2 regions of the Stenotrophomonas sp. GW821-FHT09E08 genome follow, and region 2 is predicted to be linked to the other one. Evidence: riboswitches for the same ligand, from Rfam matches in the RefSeq annotation. Region 2 holds a riboswitch; the other holds the start of a gene.
The links. Region 2 has a riboswitch for thiamine pyrophosphate ahead of thiC (phosphomethylpyrimidine synthase ThiC). Riboswitches for the same ligand answer to the same signal wherever they lie in the genome.
Positions count from the first base shown of each region.

Region 1: linked by a shared signal. The riboswitch ahead of AC07M7_RS19390 (TonB-dependent siderophore receptor) and the one ahead of thiC (phosphomethylpyrimidine synthase ThiC) in region 2 are both predicted to bind thiamine pyrophosphate.

Region 1 covers NZ_JBWKOO010000020.1:39,443-54,017, reverse strand. The annotation lists gene AC07M7_RS19435 (acyl-CoA dehydrogenase family protein) at 1-896, opposite strand, end outside; gene AC07M7_RS19430 (electron transfer flavoprotein-ubiquinone oxidoreductase) at 1,203-2,879, shown strand; gene AC07M7_RS19425 (c-type cytochrome) at 2,945-3,346, shown strand; gene AC07M7_RS19420 (ATP-binding protein) at 3,340-6,939, opposite strand; gene AC07M7_RS19415 (response regulator) at 7,015-7,653, shown strand; gene AC07M7_RS19410 (hypothetical protein) at 8,031-8,801, shown strand; gene AC07M7_RS19405 (XVIPCD domain-containing protein) at 8,913-10,904, shown strand; gene AC07M7_RS19400 (glycine zipper 2TM domain-containing protein) at 11,151-11,558, shown strand; gene AC07M7_RS19395 (phosphotransferase enzyme family protein) at 11,689-12,813, shown strand; TPP riboswitch at 12,923-13,018, shown strand; gene AC07M7_RS19390 (TonB-dependent siderophore receptor) at 13,089-14,575, shown strand, end outside.
Region 2 covers NZ_JBWKOO010000002.1:41,929-56,503, forward strand. The annotation lists gene pip (prolyl aminopeptidase) at 1-124, opposite strand, end outside; gene prmC (peptide chain release factor N(5)-glutamine methyltransferase) at 173-1,030, opposite strand; gene ahpC (alkyl hydroperoxide reductase subunit C) at 1,361-1,924, shown strand; gene ahpF (alkyl hydroperoxide reductase subunit F) at 2,150-3,742, shown strand; gene AC07M7_RS02685 (LysR substrate-binding domain-containing protein) at 3,828-4,790, shown strand; gene rnk (nucleoside diphosphate kinase regulator) at 4,914-5,318, shown strand; gene AC07M7_RS02695 (transaldolase) at 5,369-6,325, shown strand; gene AC07M7_RS02700 (BCCT family transporter) at 6,873-8,450, opposite strand; TPP riboswitch at 8,697-8,798, shown strand; gene thiC (phosphomethylpyrimidine synthase ThiC) at 8,881-10,725, shown strand; gene AC07M7_RS02710 (ion channel) at 10,859-11,530, shown strand; gene AC07M7_RS02715 (winged helix-turn-helix domain-containing protein) at 11,790-14,114, shown strand; gene AC07M7_RS02720 (helix-turn-helix transcriptional regulator) at 14,230-14,575, shown strand, end outside.

The sequences.
Region 1 (14,575 bases), on a different contig from region 2:
GCCATGGTGATGCGGCGGGCCATCTCGGCCAGCTTGATCTGTGCGCTCTGGGTCGCGGCCAGCGGGCGGCCGAACAACACGCGCTCCTTGGCATAGCCCAGCGCTTCATCCAGACAGGCAATGGCCGAACCGATCGGGCCCCAGCTGATGCCGAAACGGGCCTGGGTCAGGCAACCCAGCGGCCCCTTCAGGCCCTTCACGTTGGGCAGGCGGTGGCTGTCGGGCACGCGCACGTCGTCGAAGAACAGCGCACCGGTCAGCGACGCACGCAGGCTCATCTTGTGCTTGATTTCCTGCGTGGTGAACCCCGGCATGCCCTTTTCCAGCACGAAGCCCTGGATGCCGTCCTCGGTCTGCGCCCAGACGATGGCCAGGTCGGCCACCGGGCCGCTGGTGATCCACATCTTGCTGCCGTTGATGCGCCAGTCGTCGCCATCGCGCACGGCGCGGGTCTTCATGCTGGCCGGATCGGAGCCGCCGTGCGCTTCGGTCAGGCCGAAGCAGCCGATCAGCTCGCCGCGCGCCATCGCCGGCAGCCATTGCCGGCGCTGTTCCTCGCTGCCGTAGGCGTAGATCGGGTACATGCACAGCGAGCTCTGCACCGATACGAAGCTGCGCAGGCCGGAATCGCCGCGTTCCAGTTCCTGGCAGATCAGGCCGTAGCTGACCGCGCCGAGGTCGCCGCCGCCGTATTCGGCCGGAAGGGTGGCACCGAGCAGGCCCAGCGCGGCGATCTCCGGCACCAGCTCTGAAGGGAAGCGTGCCTGGTCGAAGGCATCGCCGATGATCGGCAGCACGCGCTCGTTGGTGAAGCGGGCGACGCTCTCCTGGACCGCGCGCTCTTCCTCGCTGAGCAGGGAACGGACATCGAACAGGTCGTACGGATCCAAAGCCATGGCACTCACACGCAGTCAGGACCCGACCATTGTCGGTCATCCGGGCGGAGTTGGTGTGCGGGTAGAGGCCGACCTTGGTCGGCGCTGGTGTTTCCGCTCACGCCAACCAAGGTTGGCACCTACCAGACCACGCGCATTACGCTGCATTGCAGCAATCCGGATGTGAACATCGGCGATCTAGCTCGATCACGCGCGGCCCGGTACCCTGACACATTCAAACAACCGTTTCGCTCGTGGCTGCACGCGCGATTCCCAGGCAACCGCCGGTGGCCCCGATGCCGGCACTACCCACGAGTCATGCAATCGATGAGCGCTGAAGCCAACGCCCTGCCCCCGCGTGAAGTAATGGAGTTCGACGTGGTGATCGTCGGCGCCGGCCCCGCCGGCCTGGCCACCGCGATCCGCCTGCGCCAGCGCGCGATCGAAGCCGGTCGCGAGCTGTCGGTGTGCGTACTGGAAAAGGGCTCCGAGCCGGGCGCGCACGTGCTGTCCGGTGCGGTGATGGACCCGCGCGCGCTGACCGAACTGTTCCCGGACTGGGCCGAGCGCGGCGCACCGCTGAAGCAGAAGGTCACCCGCGACGAATTCCTGTTCCTCAGCGAAACCGGCGCACGCAGCACGCCCCATGCGCTGCTGCCGGAGTGCTTCCACAACGAAGGCAACTACATCATCAGCCTGGGTGAAGTGACCCGCTGGCTGGCGCAGCAGGCCGAGGCGCTGGAAGTAGCGATCTTCCCCGGCTTCGCTGCCGCCGAGGTGCTGTACGGCGACGACGGCGCAGTCATCGGCGTGGCCACAGGCGACATGGGCATCGAGAAGGACGGCACGCGCGGCCCCGCCTTCGAACGCGGCATGGCCCTGCAGGCGAAGTACACCGTGTTCGCCGAAGGCGCGCGCGGTCATCTCGGCCGCCAGCTGATCAGCCGTTTCAAGCTGGATGACGGCAAGGACCCGCAGGCCTACGGCATCGGCATCAAGGAGCTGTGGCAGATCGACCCAGCCAAGCATGAGCCGGGCCTGGTCGTGCACGCCGCCGGCTGGCCACTGGACAGCGACACCTACGGCGGTGCCTTCCTGTACCACGCAGACGGCGGCAAGGTCGCCATCGGCTACGTGGTCGGCCTGGACTACAAGAACCCGTGGCTGAGCCCGTTCGAAGAGTTCCAGCGCTTCAAGACCCACCCGTCCATCCGCAAGCATCTGGAAGGCGGCACCCGCATCGGCTACGGCGCGCGCGCGATCACCGCCGGCGGCCTGATGTCGCTGCCGAAGACGGTGTTCCCGGGCGGTGCGCTGGTCGGCTGCGAGGCCGGCTACCTCAACGTCAGCCGCATCAAGGGCAGCCATGCCGCGATCAAGACCGGTATGCTGTGCGCCGATGCCGCGTTCGATGCGCTGGCCGCCGATCGCCAGCACGACGAACTGAGCGCCTACCCACAGGCCTTCGAAGCCAGCTGGCTGCATGACGAGCTGAAGCTGTCGAAGAACTTCAAGCAGTGGTTCAAGAAGGGCCAGACCGTGGCCACGCTGATGACCGGCATCGAGCAGTGGCTGCTGCCGAAGCTGGGCGTGCGCAACCCGCCGTGGACCCTGCGCCACAGCATCCCGGACCACGCCTGCCTGGAGCCGGCGTCCAAGCACACCCGCATCGCCTACCCGAAGCCGGATGGCGTGCTGACCTTCGATCGCCTCAGCTCGGTGTTCCTGAGCAGCACCAACCATGCCGAAGACCAGCCCAGCCACCTGACGCTGAAGGATGCGAGCATCCCGGTGAAGGTGAACCTGGCCGAGTACGCCGGCCCGGAAGCGCGTTACTGCCCGGCAGGCGTGTATGAGTTCGTCGGCGACGGTAACGACGCGCGCCTGCAGATCAATGCGCAGAACTGCGTGCACTGCAAGACCTGCGACATCAAGGACCCCACCCAGAACATCGTCTGGGTGACCCCGCAGGGCGGCGGCGGCCCGAACTACTCGGGCATGTGATCGCCACGGGCTGCGACTGCGTGTCGCAGCCCACCTGCCCCGTTGCATCGCTATCCTGCCCGCCCATGCGCGCTGCCTGCCTGCTCATCACCGTCGTCGTGGCCCTTGCGGCCACGGCCCGCCAGCGCCCGCCGTCAGCACCCGCCACACCCGAACAGGCGCGCCAGCAGGCCATGCAGCGCGCGTTTGAACTGTGTGCGGGTTGCCACACCGTACAACCCGGCGGCATCCATCGCTTCGGACCGAACCTGCATGGAGTGATCGGTCGCCGTGCCGGCAGCCTGCCCGGTTACGGCTACTCCGACGGCATGCGCCGCGCCGACATCACCTGGAGCGCGCAGACCCTGGATGCCTTCCTGCAGTCGCCCACCCACGTGGTGCCGGGTACGCGCATGTACAACGCCTTCCCCAGTGCCGAACGCCGTGCGCTGGTGATCGCCTACCTGCAGCAGCAGTCGCCTCAGTGAGCCAGGCGCTGCAGTTGCTGCTGCAGCCGCGCCACGAATTCCGCCACGCTTGCGAACACCGCCGCCGGATCGGTCTCGGCCGCATCCTGCAGGCGCTCCACCAGCGTATTGGCCTGCCCGGCCAGCACCGTCGCGCCTATTGCGCCCAGGCCACCGGCCTGCCGGTGCAGGTGCAGCGCGGCCGCCTCGCGATCTCCGGCCTGCAGCGCGCGCTGCACGGCGGCAAGATCGCCTTCGCTGGCCTGCAGCAGGCTGTCGCGCAGCTGGATCGCCACCGCGCGTGAGCCAAAGCGCTGCTGCAACGTGGACAGATCCGGCAGCGCCATGCCGTCGTCGGCAACCACCTCCGTCACCGGTTCGGCGAACGACTGGCCCTGTGCCTGCGGCAACCAACGCAGCAGCGCCGCGCGCAATGTGGCCAGTGACAACGGCTTGGCCAGCACTTCGTCCATGCCGGCCTCGCGGCAACGGCGCGCATCGTCGTCCAACACACTGGCGGTCAGCGCCAGCACGGTCAGGCGCGGCTGGCCATTGCGGCCCTCGCGCTCGCGCAGCAGCCGGGTGAAGCCGAAGCCATCGAGCACCGGCATCCGGCAATCGGTGATCACCAGGTCGAAGCTTTCCGACAACAGCCGATCCAGCCCCTGCTGGCCATCACCGACCATCACGTGCGGCACGCCCAGCTGCTGCAGGCGCCAGGCCATCATCGCCTGGTTGGTCGGGTGGTCCTCGATCACCAGCACCCGCGCCTGGCGCAGCGCCTGCGGCAGCAGCGAAGCCTGTTCCTGCTCAGCCACCAGCGCTTCGACATCACCGCTGCCGGCCTCCACCAGCGACAACCGCACTTCGGCACGAGTGCCTTCGCCCAGCGTGCTGTGCAGGGTCAGTTCGCCGTCCATCATCTGCACCAGGCGCTGGCTGATGCTCAGGCCAAGACCGGTGCCACCATGGTCGCGCTGGATGTAGGCACCGGCCTGGGTGAACGGCGCGAACAGATGCTGCAGCTGCTCCGGCGCGATGCCCATGCCGGTGTCGGTCACGCTCAGGCACAACGGCTGGCTGCCATCCTCCGCGGTAGGCCCCAGCACCTCCAGCTGCAGCCGCACTTCGCCGCGCGCCGTGAACTTGATGGCGTTGCTGAGCAGGTTGAACACGATCTGGCGCAGGCGCACGCCATCCACTTCGTGTGCCGGTGCCAGCTGTGGATCGATCTCCACCAGCAACGCCAACCCACGTGCACTGGCCTGCGCCGACAACAACCGGCACACGCTTTCCAGCAGCGGCCGCAGCGGTTGCGGCACCGGTTCCAGGCGCAGCGCACCGGCCTCCAGCCGCGAATAATCGAGGATGTCATCCAGGATCTGCCGCAGCATCTGCGCCGAATCCTCGATCACGCCGAGGATGCGCTGCTGCTCGGCATCCAGCGGCGAATGCGCCAGCACTTCCAGCATGCCCAGCACGCCACTCATAGGAGTACGGATCTCATGGCTCATCGTGGCCAGGAAACGTGACTTCGCTTCCGCCGCCTGCTCGGCCTCGGCTTTGGCCGCGGTCAGGGCCTCGGCCTGCGCACGTGCCTCGCTGACGTCCACCCAATAGCCACTCCAGGTCACCGCCCCTGCCTCTGCCGCATAGGGATGGGCCTGGCTGCGGACCCAGCGCGCGCCGCCCGCATCGGCACGCAGGCGGAACTCGAGGATCAATGGCGCGAACTGGCGTGCGGCCTGTTCGACCGCCTGCAGGATGCGTTCGCGATCCTCCTCCTCGATGCGTTCCAGCAGCAGTTTCGCGTCCTGCTCGGCCTGCTGCCGGGTAATGCCGAACAACGCCTGCAGGTCACCGGCAATGAACGGAAAACCGAGAGTGCCATCGGCATCGCGCCGTGCCTGGTAGACCACGGCGGGAAGGTTGTCGGTGACCTCGGCCAGGCGCTGCTCCAGATGACGCCGCCCGGCCACCTCGCGACGCAGGCGCCAGTACCCGATGCCATGTACCAGCAGCGCGGTCAGCAGCACCAGCAGCAGCGGCACCCCCCAGCGCAGCGCGTCCCTCCAGTCGATGCCATTGCGATACTCCACGGCCAGCCAGTCGCCCCGCAACGCCTCGCGCTTGCGCGGCGTCATCTGCAGCAGCAGGCGGTCGAAGGTGGTCGCCAGGGCGGCATGGCGGCGTTCCACGGCCAGCACCAGCTGGTCGTTGAAGCCCGCAGGGGCGGCCACCTGCAGGCGCCCCGGGAAGCTGCTGCGCAGCAGGTGATCGACCAGTGCCAGGTTGCCCACGTAGGCATCGGCTTCGCCAGCGGCAAGGCGCTGCAGTGCCTGCTCGGTACTGCGCGCGGCGATGATCCGCGCGCTGGGGGCCTGCTGCAGCACGTAGCCACGTATGCGCTCGGGATCGGACAGCAGTACGCGCTTGCCCTGCAGGTCCGACAGGCCCAGCAGCGCCGGGCTGTCGACGCGGCTGACGATCACGTTCGGTACGCTGATGAAGGGCTGGCTGAACACCCAGTCCGGGCCCAGATAGCGTGAATCGGCGGGAATGCCCATTACTGCCTGCAGCTCGCCGCGGCGCGCCTTCTCGCGCACCTCATACCAGTCGTGGCTGTTCTCCGGCTGAAGATTGGCACCGGCCTGCAGCAGCCGTCGCAGATACTCGCCGGCCAGGCCACTGGGCTTGCCTTCCTTGTCGGCGAACGACAACGGCGCCGCGTTCGGCGCGAAGCCGATCTTCAGCGGCTGCTCCAGCACCCGCTTCTCGGCCTGGCTCAGCGCCAGCCGTGCCGATGCCGACCGCTGCGGCAACGGCAGCCAGCGCTGCACCAACGCGTCGCGCTGGGCCTGGCTGGTCGCGGCTAGGGCCAGGTCCAGTGCTTCGGCCAGCGGCTGCTTGCTGTTGGGAACGCCGAAGTGCAGGCGCGCGGGAGGCAGGTCACTGGGCCGCAGCAGCACCACACCCTGCAGACGCTGGCTGGCGATCAGCTCGGTGGCGACATAGGCATTGCCGATATAGACATCGGCTTTGTCGTCTCTGACCATCTGCAGCGCCGCAATCGAGCTGTTTGCGACAAGCTGCCGGGCGCGCGGGAAACGCGCGCGTACCTGCGGGCCAGTCAGGAAATCCTGCTCGATCACTACCCGCAGCCCATCCAGGTCGGGATTGTCGGAGGCACGCAGGTCGCCCGGGCGTCCGACCAGGGCCAGCGGCGCCTCGCCATAGGCGGCGGTGTAGACCATGCAGCGGGTACGGTCGGCACTGAGACCGACATTCATCACCACGTCGATTTCGCCACGGCACGCCGCGTCCAGCACGGAAGTCCAATCTGGATAACGACGGGCTTCGACCTTCACACCCAGCTGACGGGCAAGAAGCGACAGATAATCCGGCCCCAGCCCGATCTGCCGACCATCACGGAGGGACTCGAACGGCGGCCAGCCGCTGTCATACTGGCCCACGACGATGCTTGGATGCGCGGCCAGGTACTCGCGCTGCAGGGGAGTGAGCGGCAGCGGTCCTGGCACGGCCTGTGCCGGTGCGGCAGGCAGCACCAGCACGGCCAGCAGCAGGACCAGCCCGCGAACAGCCCAGCTACGCATCGGCGTCGATCTCCTAGAATCCTGCCAGGAACCGCGATGGTCGCGGTCCAGCGTGCCCGGTGGCCATACTAGAGCATGAGCTTGCGCATCATCATCGCAGACGACCACCCGGTGGTCCGTATCGGTACCCGCGCCGTCATCGAGTCGAGCGGGGTGGGCCGCGTGGTCGGCGAGGCGGACAGCGCGCAGACGCTGATGACCCTGCTGGGCAGCCAGCCCTGTGACCTGCTGGTCACCGACTACTCCATGCCGGGCAGCCCACAGGCCGACGGCTTCGCCATGATCGGCATGATCCGCCGCCGCCATCCCGACCTGCCGGTACTCATGCTCAGCGTCTCCAACAACCTGGCGATCCTGCGCATGGTGCTCGACAGCGGTGTGCTCGGCCTGGTCGACAAGAGCTCGTCGATGGACGAACTGCCGCAGGCCATCCAGGCGGTCTATCGCGGCCAGCCCTATATCAGCCGCAGCCTGCGCGAGCGGGTCGAGGCGGCGGGCAGCTGGCACATGCGCGAAGGCGACGGCAAGCCACTGTCGCCGCGCGAGGTGGAGGTGCTGCGGCTGCTTGGCACTGGCATGACGGTGAAGGAGATCTCGCTGCAGCTGCACAAGAGCGTCAGCACCATCAGCCGGCAGAAGGGTGACGCCATGCTCAAACTGGGTCTGAAGGGCGACGCCGAGCTGTTCGACTACCTGCGCGATGGCAATATCTGAGATGCCGTTCACATAAGAGGGCGCGGCGTGCTGCCCTCTTTGATGCGTCGCGATTCTGTGCAAAGATTGCCGGGCATGGGTTCTCAATGCGAGGTCGAAGGAATCGACCGGCTCATGTCCTCGCTCCTGTCCCCGGTGGATGGGGTGCGGTTTCCTGCCGGCCGTCTGGCCCGGCAACGCTGACCATGGAGAGGCGCATGCATCACCCCCCAAAACCACGTTGGACCCTGCCATCGCCGCCCCTGCGCGCATTCGCGGTGTGCCTGCTCGTCTCTCTTTCCGCTGCCGCCTGCAGCGCCGCCGACCCGGCCCCCTCGTCCTCCCAGCCCGGCGCGCACGCGCAGGCTGCCAATGCGCCCCGACAGGATGTTGCCCCGATGCAGAACACTTCCCCCGATACCGCCGTCACCCCGCCAGATGCGCCGACCGTGATGTATTTCACCTACCAGCAGGACGGCGATGGCGCGACCTCCTATGAGGTCCAGAACGGCAGCGTGGCGACCTTCTGGTTCGGCCATCAGTTCACGCTCGACGGCACCACCTACTACACCGGTTTCTCGTGGGATACCCGCGAGCACTACGGCAAGCCCGGCGAGCAGCAACCGGCCGGCCCGGATGACCGCGCCAACCTGGCCGAGGCCACCTTCGTGCTGGCCGGCGGCGATGCGAAGAAGCCGTGGAAGTTCCGTGGCCAGGAATGGACCATCGGCGCGCTCGGCGCCTACGACAAGGCCGACGACATCGACACCCGGCGCAAGCCGCTCGAACATCGCACGGCCGATGGCCGCCTGCTGCTGGCGATGCCGACCAGCAGTTTCGACCGCGGCATCAGCGGCAGCGGCTATGCCCTGCTGCTGTTCAACCCGAAGCGCAGCGAAGACGACGTGGACAGCAAGGTCTGGCGCTATGTCGGTTCGGTACGCACCGGCGAAGACAACAGCGCCGCCTGCGACGACGGCAACGTGATGCCGTGCACCGACAGCGATGGCGAACTGGCCTTCATTGCCGACGGCAACGGCCTGCCGCAGCTGACCGTGAGCTTCAAGGGCACCACCATCGATAGCCCGGGCAAGACCCGCGCACTGGGTGTCGGCGACGCCGTGCACTACCGCTTCGACAGCGTGACCCAGAAGTACCTGGCGCGCTGATTCCCACCCGCACACGCGGGTTACCTGTTGACCGACATGTTCTTGACTCACGGATGAGTCCGGTTGGCGATTCGCGGCTTCCGCCCCTCCATCAACCCCGAGGAAAACGTCATGGCACAGCATGACTACAGCAGAAAGGAAGTCCTGGACATCGTCGAGCAGGTCGCCAGGCAGAAGGGCATCCCCGTGGATGACTTCATGCGCTTCGCGCATATCGAGACCGGCGGCAGCTTCAACGAGCGCGCACACAACACCTCGTCCGGTGCCAAGGGCCTGTTCCAGTTCGTGCCCGGTTCCGCGCGCCAGTACCACCTGACCGGCCACGAGTTCGATCCGACCCGCAACACCGAAGCGGCCGCACAGATGTACCAGGACAACCTGGACTCGATGGCGCGCCGCAACGAGCGCACCGGCAATCCCTACCTGTCCGGGGGCAACACGCCCACCGGCCTGGACCTGTACCTGGCCCACCAGCAGGGCAGCGCCGGCTATGGCTCGGTACAGACCGCCATTGCCACCGGCACCTTCGGCGTGGTCCGCAACAGCCACGGCGAAGAAATCAACATGCGCCGCAACGTACTCAACCAGATCGGCTCCGACGCGAAGGCGCTGACCGGCCACACCCTGGCCGAGATGCGCGGCATGAACGATGGCGACCTGGCGCGGACGTTCTCCAGCTACTACATCCACAAGTACGCGGCGATCAGCATTCCGGAAAAGAACATCGAACCGCAGGCGGTGGCGCAGGGCCAGGGCCAGACCCCGGCAGCGCCTGCACAGGCCAGCGCAGCCGTGGCGGCTGGTGCAGCCACGCTGGCGGCAACCGCAACGGCGGCTGCCACGCCGAGGCCGGGCATTGAACTGCAGGCCGCCTACGAGGCCGGCGTGAAGTACGACGATGTCAGGTACGCCATCAACATTCCGGGCCACGCGCTGTACGTACCGGGCAAGACCGGCAAGAACGTCGAGCAGGGTTATATCGACTGTTCCGGCTGGGTCGGCACGCTGCAGAACCGGACCATGGACGAGATCAACCAGAAGGCCGGGCACGCGGTGTTCGGCAAGGCTGATCGCATCGACCTGGGCAACCTCGGTTCCGGCGGCATCGTGCGCAAGGCGTTCGACCAGTCCGGCGTGCTGCTTGACCGCGACGCGATCCTCAAGCCCGATGCGTTGAAGGAAGGCATGATCATCGGCCTGGATACGGCCAAGACCCGCCACGAGCACTGGAACGGCATCGACCACATCGTGATGGTGGTGCGCGATCCCAACACCGACAAGCTGCTGATCAGCCAGTCCACCGGCAGCAAGGGCGTGCACACCATGCCGGTCGAGGACTACCTGAAGCAGGTGAAGGACCATCCGAACTGGAAGCTGTACGCCTCCGACCCGCTGTCCAGGGCCCGCGATCTGCTGGAGAACCGCACCCAGTCGCACGAGCAGACCCAGGGCAGGCCCGCGGCCGAGCACAAGGCAGCTGCCACGCCGCACGCCGAACTGTACAAGCAGGGCGCGCACAGCGAGGGCGTGCGCAAGGTACAGGAACAGCTGGGCCACCTCGGCTATGCCGGGGCCGATGGCAAGCCGCTGGTCGAAGACGGTCGCTACGGCCGCAACACCGACGCGGCGGTGCGCCAGCTGCAGAAGGACAACGGCCTGGTCGCCGACGGCATTGTCGGGGTAAAGACGCTGGAAGCGATCAAGGACGCCCGCGAGCGCCCGCTGCTGAACGACGAACGGCACCCGCGCAATCCGCTGTTCATCCAGGCCAGCAAGGGCCTGGAACTGATGCCGGCCGGCACCTTCAAGGACCGCCACGCGCTGGAAAGCGCCGCCGCGGCACTGACCAAGGAGGCGCATGCCGCCGGCCTGCAGCGCATCGATTCGGTGGTACCCAGTCCGAACGGTGAGCGCTTGTTCGCCGTGCAGGGCACCATCGGCGACCCGGCCGCCATTCGCGCGGCGGTGGACACCCGTACGGCCAGCGAGCAGAGCCTGGCACTCAGCAGCGGTGCCGTGCAGGGCGCCCCGAACGTGCTGCACCAGCAGCAGGATGCCCAGCAGGAGCAGGCCCGGCAGGCCCAGAAGGCGATGGGCGTCTAAGCCCGCGGCGCCTTGGGAGAGAAGGGAGGGCCACGTCCGCGTGGCCTTTTCCCTTTCTGCCAGCTGAGCGGCCGAGGCCGCTTTCAGCCTTGCTTCATGCCGCCTGCCGCTAGATGAATGCGCAAGCCGCACGGTGGACCAGGCAATGTTCCGGCAATGTTGGAACGCCAGCGTGGACATCACGGCAGCCGGGGCGCCCCGCGCCCTCCCTGCCCAGCGTGGCATGCACCTCACAGGAGAACGAACATGCTCAGTACTTCCGCACTCAGCTTCCGTGGTCTGGCGATGGCTCTGGCACTGGTGGCCGGTGTGGCCGTGGTCAGCGATGCCAGCGCGATGTCGAGGAAGGACAAGCGCACCCTGGTCGGCGCCGTGGTCGGTGGCGTGGCCGGTAACCTGCTCTCCAACGGTGATCCCGCTGCCACTGTCGGCGGTGCCGTGGCCGGCGGCGCGATCGGCAACCTGACCACCTCCGACCGCCGCGACCGTCGTTACTACGACAATCGCCGTTACGACGACCGCTACGATCGCCGTTACGACCGTGGCTACTACCGCAGCGGCTACTACGACCGCGGTGACGACCGTCGCTGGCAGCGCGAGCGCTACTACGACAACCGTTACTACCACGACCGCGGCCGCCATCGCGGCTGGTAACCCGGCGCGGCGGTACCGCCGATGACCATGTGACGACGGGCGGGTCGATGACCCGCCCGTTTGCGTTGCGGGCGGCCATGGCGTTGAATGCGCAGCCTTGGATGTGATTTTCCCCCTTTGGGGCTGCGGCATGACTTCTTCTTCCCACCGGGTGCAGGGCCTCAACAACGACGAGGTCGCTGCCGACTGGCCGCCGATCAGCACCGCAGACCTCGCGTGGCTGCGCCAGCGCTTTCCGCAGCTGGATGCGGGCAGCCAGCCGCACTGGCACAGTCCTCGGCCGTTGTCGGCCGCCGCCATCGTCAATGGCACGCGCGGACCGGTGTTCATCAAGCGCCACCACCACAGCGTGCGCAGCGCCGCCTGCCTGGAAGAAGAACACCACTTCATCGTCCATCTCGCTGCCGCCGGCGTACCGGTGGTGCAGGTGCTTGCGGCAGCCGATGGCCACACCGCAGTCGAGCACGGCGAATGGACCTTCGAGCTGCATGCCGTGGGCGTGGGCGAGGACCTGTACCGCGATGCCGTGTCGTGGTCGTTGCTGACCGATGTCGCGCAGGCCCGCGAAGCCGGCCGCATGCTGGCCCGGCTGCACTGTGCCGCCGCCAGCTATCACGCGCCACAACGCAGTACCCATCTGCTGGTGGCGCGCGACGACCTGATCCGCGCCGACGATCCGATCGCCGCGATCAAAGCCGAACTGCCCACACGACCGGGTCTGGCCCGCTACCTCGCGCGCATTCCGTGGGAAACCCAGCTTCGCCGCGACGTGCTGCCGTGGCACGCCGGCCTGGCCCAGCGCCTGCGTGACGAACCGCGGCTGTGGGCGCACAACGACTGGCATGTTTCCAACCTGCTGTGGCGCGATGGGCAGGTCAGCACCGTGCTGGATTTCGGCCTGGCCTCGCCCACCAGCGCACTGTTCGACCTCGCCACCGCGATCGAGCGCAACGCGGTGGCCTGGCTGGAACTGGAGCGCGGCCTGGAGGCGGTGCGCATCGACATCGCACTGGCGTTGCTCGACGGCTACCGCGAGGTACAGCCACTGTCGGCAGCACGCGTGCAGCTGCTGGCCGACCTGCTGCCGATGGTGCATTTCGACTTCGCACTGTCCGAAGTGGAATACTTCGAAGGCATCACCGGCTCCACCGCAAACGCGGATGTGGCGTGGCAGCCGTTTATGCTGGGGCATCCGGCGTGGTTCCACAGCGCGCCGGGACAGGCACTGCTGCAGGCGTTGCACGCAGCGGCGTGACCCGGTTGGCGCACCGTGGGGGTCAGAGCCCTTTCCTGCGGAAAGGGCTCTGACCCCGCTGCCTGAAGGGCACCGGCTCGCAAATCCGTACCATTTGTAGTGAAATGGTCACCTGAAGCGGGGGTGCCTGGATCTGCCAGGCTGAGAGAGTCCCTTGGAACCTGATCCGGTTTGCACCGGCGTAGGGAGCTTTGAGCCGCAGCCACACCCCCGTCATGGGCCGGTGCACCTGCGCGCCGTCGCTTCGTCTCCCTTGTTGTCCGAAGACGAACCGAATGAACCGCTGCCTGCGCCCCACCCTGCTCTCCCTCGCCCTTTGCGCCGCGCTGCCGCTGCACGCCAGCGAAGCCGAGGCGTCCCCCGATGCGGCTGCCACCGGCGCCGAGCGTTCGCCGACCGAACTGGCGGCGGTGCGCGTGCAGGCCGGCAAGCCGAAGGCCGATACCTCACGCGTGAACGCCTTCGGTGGTGGTTCCTGGAAGGACACGCCGGCGTCGGTGAACGTGCTTGAGCGCGACTACCTCGACCGCCGCCAGGTGCGTTCGCTGTCCGAGCTGGCCAGCAACGATGCCTCGCTGGGTGATGCCTATGCGCCGGTGGGCTACTACCAGAACATCGCCATCCGCGGTTTCGCGCTGGACGCCGCCACCGGCTACCGCTTCAACGGCCTGTCCATCGCCGGCGAACAGCGCCTTGCGCTGGAGAACGTGCAGTCGGTGGAGATCCTCAAGGGTGAAGCCGGCTTGGCCGCAGGCGTGATGGCGCCCGGCGGCATCATCAATTACATCGGCAAGCGCCCGGCCGAAGTGCGCAGCGCCACGCTCGGCACCGATTCGGAAGGCTCGCGCTACGTCGCCGTCGATGTCGGCCACTGGATCACTCCGCGTTTCGGCCTGCGCCTGAATGCCGCATGGGACTCCAGCAATTCCTATGTCGAGCACGCCGATGGCCGTCGCAACTTCTATTCGCTGGCCGCCGACTGGCTGATCGGCGAACGCGGCAAGCTGGAAGTGGATGCCAACTACCAGACCAGTTCTCAGCGCTCGGTGTCCGGCTACCAGCTGCTGGGCGCGCGCGAGCTGCCACACGGCGTGGATCGCCAATTCCTGCTGGGCTACCAGCCGTGGCAGCGTCCGGTCGACATTGCCAGCACCAACATCACCGCGCTGCATACCTACGACTTCAACGATGCCTGGCAGTCGCGCGTCTCGGTCGGCCACAGCCGCTCGGTCATCGATGACAACGTCGCCTTCGCCTACGGTTGCTACTACGCCGCGCAGTGCGCCGATGGCAGTGTGCCGGGCAACTACTTCGCGCCCAATGGCGACTACGACGTCTACGACTACCGCAGCCCGGACGACACCCGCCGCAACCAGCAGGCCCGTGCCGAGCTGCGCGGCCGCTTGGAGACCGGCAGCGTCGGCCATGAGCTGACCATCGGTGCCGACTACTTCCGCCGCACCGTGGACAAGCGCCCGAGCGTCAACGAGTACGTCGGCACCAGCAACATCCACGATGCGCAGGTGCCGGTGTTCGAACCGTCGCCGAAGATGCCAGGGCCGTCCGCACGACGCCTGGACAGCCGCCAGACCGCGTTCTTCGCGCTGGACCGGATGAGCTTCGGTGATGACTGGCAGTGGCTGGCCGGCGGCCGCTTCGTGCGCCTGGACGAGCGTGCCTACGACAAGCGTGGTACCCCGCAGCGGCACAGCCGCCTGTCGCGTTTCCTGCCGCAGACCGCCGTGGTGTGGAAGGCCACCGA
Region 2 (14,575 bases):
CGTGCAGCATCACCACCGGCTTGCCGTCCGGGTTGCCGCACTGTTCGAAGTACAGCGTGTGGCGGTCGTCGACCTTCAGGGTGCCGACGTCGTAGGGGGTGATGGCGGGGTACAGCGTACGCATGCTTGCAGCTCCAGGGTGATGCCCTGCCGGGGCAGGAGAACCTCCATTCTAGGCCGGACGCTGGCCCAGGGTGATCCGGTCGCGCTGCTCCAGGTCCTGCACTGTCTGCACATCGGTGAAACCCGCCGCCTCGAACAGCGCGCGGATCGCGGCGCCCTGGTCCCAACCGTGCTCGATCAGCAGCCAGCCGCCGGGCAGCAGGTGGGCCTGGCCACCATCGACGATGCGGCGGATGTCGTCCAGGCCATCCACGCCGGAAGACAGTGCGGTGGCCGGTTCAAAACGCAGGTCGCCCTGTTCCAGGTGCGGATCATCGCTGGCGATATACGGGGGATTGCTGGCGATCAGGTCGAAGCGCGCGCCCTGCAGCGGCGCATACCAGTCGTACCCGCCCTCGGCGAAGCAGACGTTGCGCAGCTCATGGCGGGCCGCATTGCGCGCAGCCACAGCCAGTGCACCCGGGCTGGCATCGGTGGCCAGCACCTGGGCCTGTGGCCGCTCGCTGGCCAGGGCCAGAGCGATGGCACCGCTGCCGGTACCGAGGTCGGCCAGCTGCAGCGTGCGTTCCGGCGGCAGGCGCTCCAGCGCCAGCTCGACCAGCAGTTCGGTCTCCGGTCGCGGAATCAGGGTGGCCGGGTCGACTTCCAGATCCAACGTCCAGAAACCGCGGCGACCGGTCAGATAGGCCACCGGCTCGCCGGCCACGCGGCGTGCCAGCAACGCTTCGAAGGCAGCCTGATCGGCGGTGGCCAGCGGATCGGTGGCATGCGCGAACAGCCAGCTGCGTGGGCGGTCCAGCACGTGCAGCAGCAGCAGTTCGGCCTCGTGGCGGGCCTCTACGCCGCCGAGGCGGGCACTGGCCTCGGCCACGACCTGGCGCAGGGAGGGTTCGGGTTGGAAAGGCATTCCGCAATTGTAGAGCCGAGCCCATGCTCGGCTGCTGTTCGCGGTAGACCCAGCCGAGCGTGGCTCGACGCTACAAAAACCTGCGATCCGTTCAGGTTCCGCCGGAGGGAATAAGGAGGGGCTATCGGCCCCTTTCCATGCCTTGGGAAGATTTCTCTTGTCACACAGGCAGTTGCAGGATGAGGGTGGCAAGGTTCAGTGTCAGCTCATGGCCTTTTGATAGACTGCACCTATCAAATAGATGCAATCAATGGATTGTTCTTATCGATAGCGAGCCGGTAACCTAGGTCCTGTCGATTCACCCACTCCCCTTCACCCAGAGGAAAAACGATGTCCCTGATCAACACCCAGATCCAGCCGTTCGAAGCCAATGCTTACCTGAATGGCGAGTTCATCAAGGTTTCCGACAGCACCCTGAAGGGCCAGTGGTCGGTCCTGATCTTCATGCCGGCCGCCTTCACCTTCAACTGCCCGACCGAGATCGAAGACGCCGCTGACCATTACGCCGAGTTCAAGAAGGCCGGCGCCGAGGTCTACATCGTCACCACCGACACCCACTTCTCGCACAAGGTGTGGCACGAAACCTCGCCGGCTGTCGGCAAGGCCCAGTTCCCGCTGGTCGGCGATCCGACCCACCAGCTGACCAACGCCTTCGGCGTGCACATTCCGGAAGAAGGCCTGGCCCTGCGCGGCACCTTCATCATCAACCCGGAAGGCGTGATCAAGACCCTGGAGATCCACTCCAACGAGATCGCCCGTGACGTCTCCGAGACCCTGCGCAAGCTGAAGGCTGCCCAGTTCACCGCCGCCAACCCGAACCAGGTGTGCCCGGCAAAGTGGAAGGAAGGCGAGAAGACCCTGACCCCGTCGCTGGACCTGGTCGGCAAGATCTAAAGCAGTACCGGCCTGCCGTGGCCCCACGCCACGGCGCGCCTTTCATCCCCGTGCCGGTCCCCCCGCCGGCGTGGGGGTGAACCCAAGACAGCCAACGCTCGCCCGCCTTGGCCAGCCAGCCCCTTCCACGGTCGCTGTCTTGGGTTCACCCCTACCCCCTGCTGGTCCGCTACCTTCTACAGCGGTGCCACGCCCCCTGTTTGCCTGAAGCCAGGAGATGACCCGATGTTGGACGCCAACCTGCAGTCGCAGCTGAAGACCTATCTGGAGCGCGTGACCCGCCCGATCCAGATCACCGCGCACGCCGATGACGGCGCCAAGTCGCAGGAAATGCTGGAACTGCTGCAGACCCTGGACAGCCTGTCGGACAAGATTTCGCTGCAGGTGCTGCGCGATGGCCAGGGCCGCGTGCCGTCCTTCGACCTCGGCACCCCGGGCCAGGACATCCACCTGACCTTCGCCGGCCTGCCGATGGGCCACGAGTTCACCTCGCTGGTGCTGGCACTGCTGCAGGTCGGCGGCCATCCGTCCAAGGCCACCGCCGAGTTGATCGAGCAGGTGCAGAATCTGGAAGGCGACTACAGGTTCGAAACCTACTTCTCGCTGTCCTGCCAGAACTGCCCGGACGTGGTGCAGGCGTTGAACCTGGCCGCGGTGCTCAACCCGCGCATCCAGCACGTAGCCATTGACGGCGCCCTGTTCCAGGACGAAGTCGAGAAGCGCGAGATCATGTCGGTACCGACCGTGTACCTCAACGGTGAAGTGTTCGACCAGGGCCGCATGACCCTGGAGCAGATCGTGGCCAAGCTGGACACCAACGCCGGCAAGCGCGATGCCGAGAAGATCGCCGCCAAGGACGCCTTCGACGTTCTGGTGGTGGGCGGTGGCCCGGCCGGCGCCGCAGCGGCGATCTACGCCGCGCGCAAGGGCATCCGTACCGGCATCGCCGCCGAGCGTTTCGGTGGCCAGGTGCTGGACACCATGGCGATCGAGAACTTCATTTCGGTGAAGGAGACCGAAGGCCCGAAGCTGGCCACGGCGCTGGAACAGCACGTGCGCGAGTACGAAGTGGACATCATGAACCTGCAGCGCGCCAGCGCGCTGGTGCCGGCCGGTGAAGACGGCCTGGTGCAGGTGCAGCTGGAAAACGGCGCGGTGCTGAAGTCGCGTTCGGTGATCCTGTCCACCGGCGCACGCTGGCGCCAGATGAACGTGCCGGGCGAAGACCAGTACCGCAACAAGGGCGTGGCCTACTGCCCGCACTGCGATGGCCCGTTGTTCAAGGGCAAGCGCGTGGCGGTGATCGGCGGCGGCAACTCCGGCGTGGAGGCAGCCATCGATCTGGCTGGCATCGTGTCGCATGTAACCCTGCTGGAATTCGATTCCAGCCTGCGCGCCGATGAAGTGCTGCAGAAGAAGCTGCGCAGCCTGGCCAATGTCACCGTGCTGACCAGCGCACAGACCACCGAAGTGCTGGGCGACGGCAGCCGCGTCACCGGCCTGGTCTACAAGGACCGCGTCGGCGGCGACGCCCACCGCGTCGAGCTGGAAGGCATCTTCGTGCAGATCGGCCTGCTGCCCAACACCGAGTGGCTGAAGGATGTGGTGGCGCTGTCGCCGCGTGGCGAGGTGGTCATCGATGATCGCGGCCAGACCAATCTGCCGGGCGTGTTCGCCGCTGGCGATTGCACGACGGTACCCTACAAGCAGATCATCATTGCCATGGGTGCCGGTTCGACCGCCGCATTGAGTGCGTTCGACCACCTGATCCGCTCGTCGGTGAGCAGCAGCAGTGGTGCTGTTGCTGAAGCTGCCTGATCCATCGTTCCCAGATCACCGGGAACATTGTCTGCCTGTCGGGTAACCATGCCGTCAGCCGGTCCGTTACCCCTGGGGTGTAAGGATGAACCTACGTGATCTGAAGTACCTGGTAGCCCTGGCCGACCACAAGCATTTCGGCCGGGCTGCCGCCTCCTGCTTCGTCAGCCAGCCGACGCTGTCCACGCAGATCCGCAAGCTGGAAGAAGAGCTGGGCCTGCCGCTGGTGGAACGCGCACCGCGCAAGGTGATGCTGACCCCGGCCGGCCAGGAAGCGGCGGCACGGGCACGCGTGATCGTGTCCGAGGTGGAACAACTGAAGGAAGCCGCACGTCGCAGCCGCGATCCGGAAGCGGGTACGGTGCGCCTGGGGATCTTCCCGACCCTCGGTCCGTACCTGCTGCCGCATGTGATTCCGCGCATCCGCGATCGCTTCCCGGAGCTGGAACTGCTGTTGGTCGAGGAAAAGAGCGATGTGCTGCTGGACCGCCTGCGCGAAGGCAAGCTCGACGCTGCGCTGCTGGCACTGCCGGTGATCGACGACCAGCTGCATGCCGAGTTCCTGTTCGAGGAACCGTTCCTGCTGGCTGTTTCCGGGCGCCACCCGCTGGCCCGCCGCGAACATCTGGACGTGCAGGAACTTGCCACGCAGAAGCTGCTGCTGCTGGAAGACGGGCATTGCCTGCGCGACCAGGCACTGGAAGTCTGCCGCCTGTTCGGTGCCAACGAGAAGTCCGAGTTCCGCGCCACCAGCCTGGAAACGCTGCGGCAGATGGTCGCTGCCGACGTCGGCATCACCCTGCTGCCGAGCCTGTCGGTGCAGCCGCCGGTGCCGCGCTCGAACAACATCCGCCTGCTCGACTTCACCGGCGAAGGCCGCCCCAGCCGCCGCATCGCCATGATCTGGCGCCGCAGCTCGGCCATGAACGACTTCCTGATGGAGCTGGCCGACCAGTTCAAGCGCCTGCCACAGGCGCTGTTCACCCTTGATGCGTTGAATGCCACCAGCGACGCGACCGCCTTGCCCGGCCCCGCGCTGAACGGCTGATCCCCCGCAGCACCGGCCCGGAATCGGTGGGAGTCGATTCCGGTCGCATTTGTCCCCACAATACAGACAGGCGGCGCCAGCAGGTGCCGCCTTTTGCATGGCTTTCAACCAAGGAGCTTCACCATGAACACCGCCAGCGGCCTGCCGCCGTCGATCACCGTTTCTACCTTCGACATGGACCGCCTGGACGCCATGCTCGAATCCCCTGCGCTGAGCCAGACGCCTGCCGCGCTCGCGCTTGCCGAAGAACTCAACCGTGCCACCGTGCTGGCACCGGACCAGATTCCCGAAGGCATCGTCATGATGCATTCGCGCGTGGAGTGCGAAGATGAAGTGTCGGGCGAGAAGCACGTCCTGACTCTGGTCTTCCCCCGCGAAGCCAACGTCGATGAAGGCAAGGTTTCCGTGCTGGCCCCGGTCGGCAGTGCCCTGCTTGGTCTGGCCATCGGCCAGAGCATCGACTGGAATGCGCCCGGCGGCCGCAAGCTGCGCCTGCGCGTGACTGCGGTCCACAACGACCGCCCCTGATTACCGCTGCGCACCGCGCGCGATTCGATCCCCCTGCACCAGGAGCCGTAATGAGTACCCCGTCCAAACTGTCCCAGCTGCGCGAACTGTCCGTGGTCGTTGCCGATACCGGTGACTACGAGGCAATCAAGCGCCTGCAGCCGGTGGACTGCACCACCAACCCGACCCTGGTGAAGAAGGCGCTGGACCTGCCGGTGTACGCCGAGCTGATCGAACGCGAACTGGCCTGGGGCCGCCAGCAGGGTGGCGACCGCGAAGCCGTGGTGCATGCCGTGGCCGACCGCCTGACCATCGGCGTCGGCGCGCTGCTGAGCACGCTGGTGCCGGGCCGCGTGTCCACCGAAGTGGACGCCGACCAGGCCCACGACACCGCTGCCACCGTGGCCAAGGCCCGCCAGTTCATCCAAATGTACGCCGATGCAGGCGTGCCGCGCGAGAAGATCCTGATCAAGATCGCCGCGACCTGGGAAGGCGTGGAAGCCGCGCGCGTGCTGCAGGCCGAAGGCATCGACTGCAACCTGACCCTGATCTTCAACCCGACCCAGGCGCTGGCCTGCAGCGAAGCCGGCGCGTTCCTGATCTCGCCGTTCGTGGGCCGCATCCTGGACTGGTACGTGGCCAACGGCCAGACCCCGGCCAGCATCGATGAAGATCCGGGCGTCGTGTTCGTGCGCGGCGTGTACGCCGAATTCAAGCGCCGCGGTTCGCCGACGGTGGTGATGGGCGCCTCGTTCCGTTCGACTGCGCAGATCGAAGCGCTGGCCGGCTGCGACCGCCTGACGATTTCGCCGGACCTGCTGGAGAAGCTCGACGCCGACCACGGCGAGCTGCCGCGCAAGCTGGTGGCCGGTGCCGCTGAAGCGGTGCAGGTGACGCCGATCGACGCGGCAAAGTTCGCAGCCGACCTGGCCGCCGATCCGATGGCGACCGAGAAGCTGGCGACGGGTATCGATGCGTTTGCCAAGGATCTGCAGGCGCTGCGCGAGCGCATTCGCTCGGAACTGTGATTCCAGCCAACGGCTGAGCCCCTCGTGGCGGGGGGCTATGAGCAAAAGCCGCGCTTGGCCGGGCGGGTTGGGTTCGCGGGAGACGCCGTGAATCCGTCCCTGGAGGCTTGGCCGCGGCATCCATGCCGCGGACACCCCCGCCCAGCCCACCCGCCCGGCCCCTGACAGTTTCCGTGCCCATCACCGCAGGAAAAGAAAAAAGAAGATCAAGAGCAAAGGCAACGGCAACAGCCGCGCGCTTTGGGTTGGGGTCGGATCCGTTTTCCAGAGGAAAACGGATCCGACCCCTTCCTGTTTTCCGATACACCTCATCCACGCATGGCGTGGAAAACCCATCGTCACACGGAAACTGTCGGCGGTGGGGCGGTGTGGGTGGGCAGGACCGTTGGCGCCATGGATGGCGCCATCGAGCCCCCATGGACGGGTTTACGGCGTGTCCTGCCCACCCATACCGCCCCGCCCAACCAGCAACAACCCAGAGCCGCCTTGGCTTCGGCCGTTGCCTTTGCCTGAAAAAAGCGGTGCAGCCGCAGGCTGCAAAACAACCTCAATCCTGATCGTGCGCGCGCGCGGCCTCCGCCTGGGTTTCCTCCTGCGCCGCCATCTCGCGTGCGATCCACGCATCGATCATGTGCCGCTGGCGCTGCGCCTGCCGCCGCTCGCGCGTGTACTCCTGGTCCAGTACCCGGTACAGCGACACCATCACCAGCACCATCAACAGCGCGAATGGCAACGCCGCAATCGTGATCATGCCCTGCAGTGCATCCAGGCCACCGGCCAGCAGCAACGCCGCTGCGATCAGCGCCACCGCGATGCCCCAGGCCAGCTTGCGTTTCAACGGAGGATCGCCTGCCTCGTCAGTGGACATGCTGGCCAGTACCAGCACCGCCGAATCGGCTGATGTCACGAAGAAGATCATCAGCAGCACCAGTGCGATGCAGGAAAGCAGCAAAGGCAGCGGCATGCTGTCAAACAGGGTGAACAGCACCGTTTCATAGCCGTTGCCCAGCGCCTGCACCAGGTCGGCATGGCCGAAGATCTGCGCCCACAGCGCAGTACCACCAAACACGGCGAACCAGAAGAAGCCCAGCACCGTCGGTGCCAGTACGACGCCGATGACGAACTCGCGGACGCTGCGCCCACGCGAGATACGCGCGATGAACGAGCCGACGAACGGCGCCCAGGAAATCCACCACGCCCAGTAGAAGATGGTCCAGTCCGCTACCCATGTGCTGCCCGAGAACGGCGACATGCGCAGGCTCATCGTTACCAGCTGGTTGAGGTACGACCCCAGAGTGGTGGTGAACGTATCGAAGATGAATCCGGTCGGGCCCAGCACCAGTACGGTGGCCGCAAGAAGCGCGGCCAGCGCAAGATTGAAGTTGGACAGCCACTTCACGCCGCGCTCGACACCGCTGGCTGTGGACGCCATGTACAGCACGAACGCGATGGCGATGATGGTCAGCTGCAGTGGCACACCCGCGTGCAGGCCGAACACGCGTTCCATGCCGGCAGCGATCTGGATGGTGCCAAAGCCCAGCGTGGTGGCAACGCCAATCGCGGTGGCCACGACCGCGGCGATATTGACCACGCGTCCGATCCAGCCGCGATGGTGGCGGCCGATGATCGGTTGCAGCATGTCACTGACCAGTCCACGGCCATTGCGGTTGAACTGGAACCAGGCCATCGCCAGGCCAATCAGCGCGTAGATTGCCCATGGATGCAGGCCCCAATGGAAGAACGCATAGCGCATCGAAGCCCGCGCCGCGTCCATGCTCTGCGGTGCAAGACCTTCCGGAGGCTTGGTGAAGTGGGAAATCGGCTCGGCCGCACCCCAGAACACCAGGCCGATGCCCATGCCGGCGGCGAACAGCATCGACATCCAGCTGGCGCGGGAGAATTCGGGTTCGGCGTCCTCGCCACCGATTCGCAGGTTGCCGAAGCGACCGAAGGCCAGGTACATGAGGAACGTCAGCGCAAGGAATACGACCAGCAGGTACAGCCAGCCGACGCTGCGGATGACATCGGCCAGCGCCGATTGCACCACGGCATTGAAGGGCCCCGGTGCAACACCGGCAAGCAGCACCAGCAGTAGAACCAGCGCGATGGAAACGCGAAACACCATGAAGGAGCTTCTCCGATCAAGGGATTGAGGGGAGCGAGCAGAGCTTGCTGCGAGGGGGCCGGCGGCATGCAGCACGAGCCGGGCAGGGGCCGCGAAGACGGCAACGGAAACACCGGCCGCAGCGGCACGATGCGCGTGCACGTTACTGAATGCGATGTCACGGTTCTGTTAATGCCGATGGAGCAGCGCCATGCCATGCGTGGATGAATCGCCAGGAGATGCAGTGGTTTCTATGCTCTAATGCACGCCAAGAAGCGGGGGTACCGCGGCCTGGTGGCCACGGTTGAGACAGTCCCTTGGAACCTGATCCGGCTCATACCGGCGTAGGGAAGCTTTGCAGTGCAGCCGTGCCCGGACTCTGCCCAAGGACCGTCCGCGCGCGGCAGCAGTGCGCCGCCGCTTCGTCCCTGACCTTTCTGGACGATGCCCGATGAACGCACAGCTCTCCGCCCTGCAGCAACAGGCCCAGCAACTCTCCGAATCCGTGACCCGGCCGATTCCCGGTTCGCGCAAGATTCACGTGCCCGGCTCGCGCCCGGACCTGCTGGTGCCGATGCGCGAGATCGCGCTGACCCGCACGCCGACGCTGTTCGGTGGCGAAGAAAATGCACCGGTCACCGTCTATGACACGTCGGGCCCGTACACCGATCCGGAGGTGCGCATCGATCTGTCGGCCGGCCTGCCGGCGCTGCGGCGCGGTTGGGTGGAGGAACGTGGTGATACCGAGCAGCTCGACGGCCTGAGCTCGTCGTTCGGCCGCGACCGCGAGCATGACCCGAAGCTTGATGCGGTGCGCTTCCCCGCGCGCAGCCTGCCACGCCGTGCGCGCGCAGGTGCCAACGTCACCCAGATGCACTACGCGCGCCGCGGCATCATCACGCCGGAGATGGAGTTCGTCGCCATCCGCGAAAACCAGCGGCTGGACGCGATCCGCGATGCCGGCCTGCTGCAGCAGCACCCGGGCGAAGCGTTTGGTGCCTCGATCCAGAAGATCATCACCCCGGAGTTCGTGCGCGATGAGATCGCACGCGGCCGCGCTGTGCTGCCCAACAACATCAACCACCCGGAAAGCGAGCCGATGATCATCGGCCGCAACTTCCTGACCAAGATCAACGCCAACATCGGCAACAGCGCGGTGTCCTCGGGCATCGCCGAGGAAGTGGAGAAGCTGGTGTGGGCGATCCGCTGGGGTGGTGACACAGTGATGGACCTGTCCACCGGCAAGCACATCCACGAAACCCGCGAGTGGATCATCCGCAATTCGCCGGTGGCGATCGGCACGGTGCCGATCTACCAGGCGCTGGAAAAGGTCGACGGCCGCGCCGAAGCACTCACCTGGGAGATCTTCCGTGACACGCTGATCGAGCAGGCCGAGCAGGGCGTGGACTACTTCACCATCCACGCCGGGGTGCTGCTGCGCTACGTGCCGCTCACTGCCAAGCGTGTTACCGGCATCGTCAGCCGTGGTGGCTCGATCATGGCCAAGTGGTGCCTGGCGCATCACAAGGAGAACTTCCTCTACACGCACTTCGAAGACATCTGCGAAATCATGAAGGCCTACGATGTGACCTTCTCGCTGGGTGATGGCCTGCGCCCGGGCTGCATTGCCGACGCCAACGATGCTGCGCAGTTCGGTGAACTGGAAACGCTGGGCGAGCTGACGAAGATCGCCTGGAAGCATGATGTGCAGACCATGATTGAAGGCCCGGGCCACGTGCCGATGCAGCTGATCAAGGAGAACATGGACAAGCAGCTGCGCGAGTGTGGTGAAGCGCCGTTCTATACGCTGGGCCCGCTGACCACCGATATCGCACCCGGCTACGACCACATCACCAGCGCGATCGGCGCGGCGATGATCGGCTGGTTCGGTACCGCCATGCTCTGCTACGTGACGCCGAAGGAACACCTCGGGCTGCCCAACCGCCAGGATGTGCGCGACGGCATCATGGCCTATCGCATCGCCGCGCATGCGGCCGATCTGGCCAAGGGGCACCCGGGTGCGCAGGTGCGTGACAACGCGCTGAGCAAGGCGCGTTTCGAGTTCCGTTGGGAAGACCAGTTCCACCTTGGCCTGGATCCTGAGAAAGCCAAGGAGTTCCACGACGAGACACTGCCCAAGGATGCGCACAAGCTCGCCCACTTCTGCTCGATGTGCGGTCCGCACTTCTGCTCGATGAAGATCACCCAGGACGTGCGCGAGTACGCCGAGTCGGGCATGAAGGAAAAGTCGGAGGCGTTCCGCGCCGCGGGTGCCGAGGTCTACCACCAGAGCTGATCCCGAGCGGGTAGCGCCCGGCCATGCCCGTCGACGCGGTGGTCCAGGAAAGCCGCCGGGCATGGTCCGGCGCTACCGGAGCCTCACATCCGTCCCGGTTATCCTCCGCCCATCACCCCGGGGAAGGGACGCCATGCCTGTTGCCTTGACTACCCGCTGGCTGGCCATCGCCCGCCGCATTCCGTCCGCCTGGCTGCTGGGCGCACAACTGCTGGCGGTGCTGCTGTATCCGGCGCTGGATGACACCGCCAGTGGCCGTGCGGCACTGGGCATGTTCGGCATGGCGGTGCTCGGCCTGGCGTTGTGGGTGGTGCAGCGCAGTCCGCTGGGCACCTGGTTGGCGCTGCTGTTGGCGATCCCTGCAGTGGTGTTCTCGCTGGTTGGCGCGCTGCTGGACCGTAGCGCCCTGCTGACCACCGCACAGTTGCTGGAGAGCCTGCTGTACTTCTACACGGCCGGGGCGTTGATCGCCTACATGCTCCAGGACCATAAGGTCACACGCGATGAACTGTTCGCAGCCGGTGCAACGTTCACGTTGCTGGCCTGGGCATTCGCCTTTGCTTTCTCTGTGTGCCAGCAGTGGTATCCGGGCAGTTTCCAGGGCACGGGCGGGGGGGCGCAGCGCACCTGGATGGAGTTGCTTTATCTGAGCTTCAGCTTGCTGTCAGGGGTGGGCTTGAGCGACGTCGTGCCGCTGCATCCACAGGCACGCGCATTGGTCATGCTGGAGCAGTTTTCCGGCGTGATGTACGTGGCTTTGGTGGTTTCGCGACTGGTCGGATTGACCATGCTGAGGCGCGTTTGAAAATGAACGCCAGATAAAAATTTCGCGCCCAAAAGGGCGCGAATGGTGTTGCGAATTATGTGAATGCGTCGGCGAGAGAGAGCCTGATGTCGACCACGCGATAGGCGAGGTAACCGGCATAGGCTAGTATTCGCGCGCTTCATTGTTTTTGCGGTATGCGCCGATGCTTTGTGCGGAGTCTGGCTTTTCGCTGTTCCCAGGACGGGACGGTATCGAAGGCGAACACTGCCCGGGACCTGTCTCCACTGTGTAGCGGAAAATGAACAGCAGCGAATTCCAGCCCCCCGGATTCGATCGGATCCGGATAGGAGAGTGCACCGTCACTCTGTCCTCGCGCGAAGTCGAGGTCGTCGGTGCGCGTCGCCCGCGCCGGCTGACGCCGAAGGCGTTGGGCGTGCTGCGCGCGTTGCTGCGGCAGCCGGGTCGTGTCGTCACCCGCGATGAACTGTTTGCCGAAGTGTGGCCGGACACGCTGCCGACCAACGATGTGCTGACCCAGGCCGTCACGCAGCTGCGCAAGGCCTTCAGCAACGACGACGACAATGGTCAGGCCTATATCGAGACCATCGCCAAGACCGGCTATCGCCTGCTGGTGCCCGTGCAGGTGCTGGACGATGTCGAGCCGGTCTCATCGCTGATGCCCGATGACGAGCCCGTGGAAGTGCATCCAGCCACTGCGGCGATTGTCGTGGTGCCTGCGCATGTGCAGGAGAAACGTCGCCGTTGGCGTCATGTCCGTCGTCGCGTGCTGCTGCTAGTGGGGGTGGTGATGCTGGTTGCGTTGCTGGTATTGACCGCGCTGCTGCTTCGCCGGGCACCGGCCAGCAGTTCGGCGGTGGACGCCGCCGTGGAGAACGGCACGCGAGTGATTGGCAGTCCAGAACGACCCTATCGGCTGATCACTGCGACCAGCGGCTTTGAAACCTATCCCACGCTCTCACCTGATGGCTCGCTGGTGGCCTATGAAGGCGCCAACGAAGATGGCACTGGCGGTGGCGCGATCAAGGTGCAGACCTCCGGCAACGCACCGGCACGGCAGTTGCTGGTGCCACCGGCCGGCGCGGTCGATCGTTTCCCGAACTGGTCGCCGGATGGGCGCGAGATCGCCTTCGCGCGTTTCTCTGCCGATGGTGGCTGCCAGGTGCTGGTCGCCAGCGCCACCGGCGGTGCAGTGCGCCAGGCCACGCGTTGCGATGGCACCGAGCTGCTCAGTTTCGACTGGACCCCCGATGGCCGCGGGCTGGTGTTTGGCAGCATGGTCGGGCGCTACGCACATCGCGGCATCCGCGTGCTGGATCTGGCCAGCGGCCAGTGGCGCGCGCTGGAGTACAGCGTCGACCAGGATGACTTTGACTACGCACCGCGCTATTCGCCCGACGGACAGTGGCTGGTATTCGTGCGCAATCCGCAGTTGGGTGATCTGTGGCGCATGCCGGCCAGTGGTGGTGTGCCCGAACAATTGACCAACGAAGCGGCCGAGCTGCGTGGCTGGGCCTGGCTGGACGATGGCCGCACCATCGTGTTCGGTCGCCGCGTCGACAGCGAAGCGCGGCTTTACTACCTGGATGTCGAGCGGCATACGCTGCGTGATGCCGGTCTGGACGATGCACAGTGGCCGGCAGTGTCGCGCCACGGTGGCATGCTGGCCTTCGTTCACCGGCGCGCTCAGTTCGGCGTGTTCAAGGTGCCGATGCAGGGCAATGGCGCGCCGGAGCGCCTGTTTGCTTCCAGTGGCCGCGATGGGCAGCCGATGGCCGCGCCGGATGGGCGGCAGCTGGTTTTCACCTCCGATCGCTCCGGCAGCTTCGCGCTGTGGTGGGCGGACATGCAGCGCCCTGATTCGCTGCGACCCATTGAAGGCCTGCGGCCGGAAGCGCGGCAGGCGCCGGACTGGTCGGCCGACAGTCGGCAATTGCTGGTGGTCGGCCGCGACCAGCATGGACGGACCGTGGTCTATGAAATCGCCCCGCGTGATGAACGCCTGCACCCTTTGCCGGTCCCGGCCGAGCAGCCCCTGCAGGCCTTGTATGGAGCCACGCCGGAACAACTGCTGGTGGTCGAGCGCGATACCGACCAGCGCACCCGGCTGAGCCTGTTCGATCGCAGTGTGCAGCCATGGCGCCTGCTGGCCAGCATCGATGGTGTTTCGCAGGCGCGATTCGACCGCAACAGTGGCCGGGTGTTGTTCACGCGGTTGGCCGCTGGCGGGCTGTGGTCGGTGGACGCGGCGCTGTCGCCGGCCAGCGTGCAGCAGATCAGTGATGACCGGCCCAGCCGTTGGCGATACCGGGCCTGGACCGTGGCCGGCAACAGCAGCATCGGTTACCTGGGCACATCGACCAGCTGTGGCACGACTCTGGTGCGGATCCAGGTCGGTCGCGAGGAACCGGAGCGCTGCCTGGACGCAGAACGGCTCAGTGCCGGCAACGGGCTCAGCGCCAGTACCGATGGACGTGACCTGTTCGTGGCGATGGCGGTCAGCGATGGTGCCGACATCGGTGTGATGCGGTTGCCTGAACGCCCGCCCGCGCTGTTCCCGGCTTTCTCCAAGTTGCTGTTGTTCAAGGGAAATGGGCCTTCGTAATTTTTTCGTCGGGACCTCGCCGCGAATTCGTGGCGATCTCGTCGGACTTTCCTGACGCGGTGCCGCCTGATTTGGCAAAACGGAGTCCTGTACTAGGCAAATCCGTGGTGCCCCCATGCGTCAACTCTCGCTGGCCGATCGCGGCCAAACCGTCTCCCTGGATCGCTCGCTCGACGATGTCGCCCCGACCTGCCTCGGTGTGGCACGGCTGGGCAGCCTGCAGACCGCTGGCAGCAGCTTCACTGTCTGGATGCAGGTACGTGGCAGTTCCTGGGTGGAAGCCAAGGAAGGGCGTTTCCGCCTGCGCCAGGGCGAGTGGATCGCCTTCGAGAAGGAATCGCGTCCACTGGTGCAGGCAGGTCGCAACGGGTTGTGCATTGGCCTGAACCTGACCGTCGAAGCCCTTCGCGTGCTGACCGAGATGGCCGACTGCGGACTGTATGCCGGTCGTGGCCGGATGA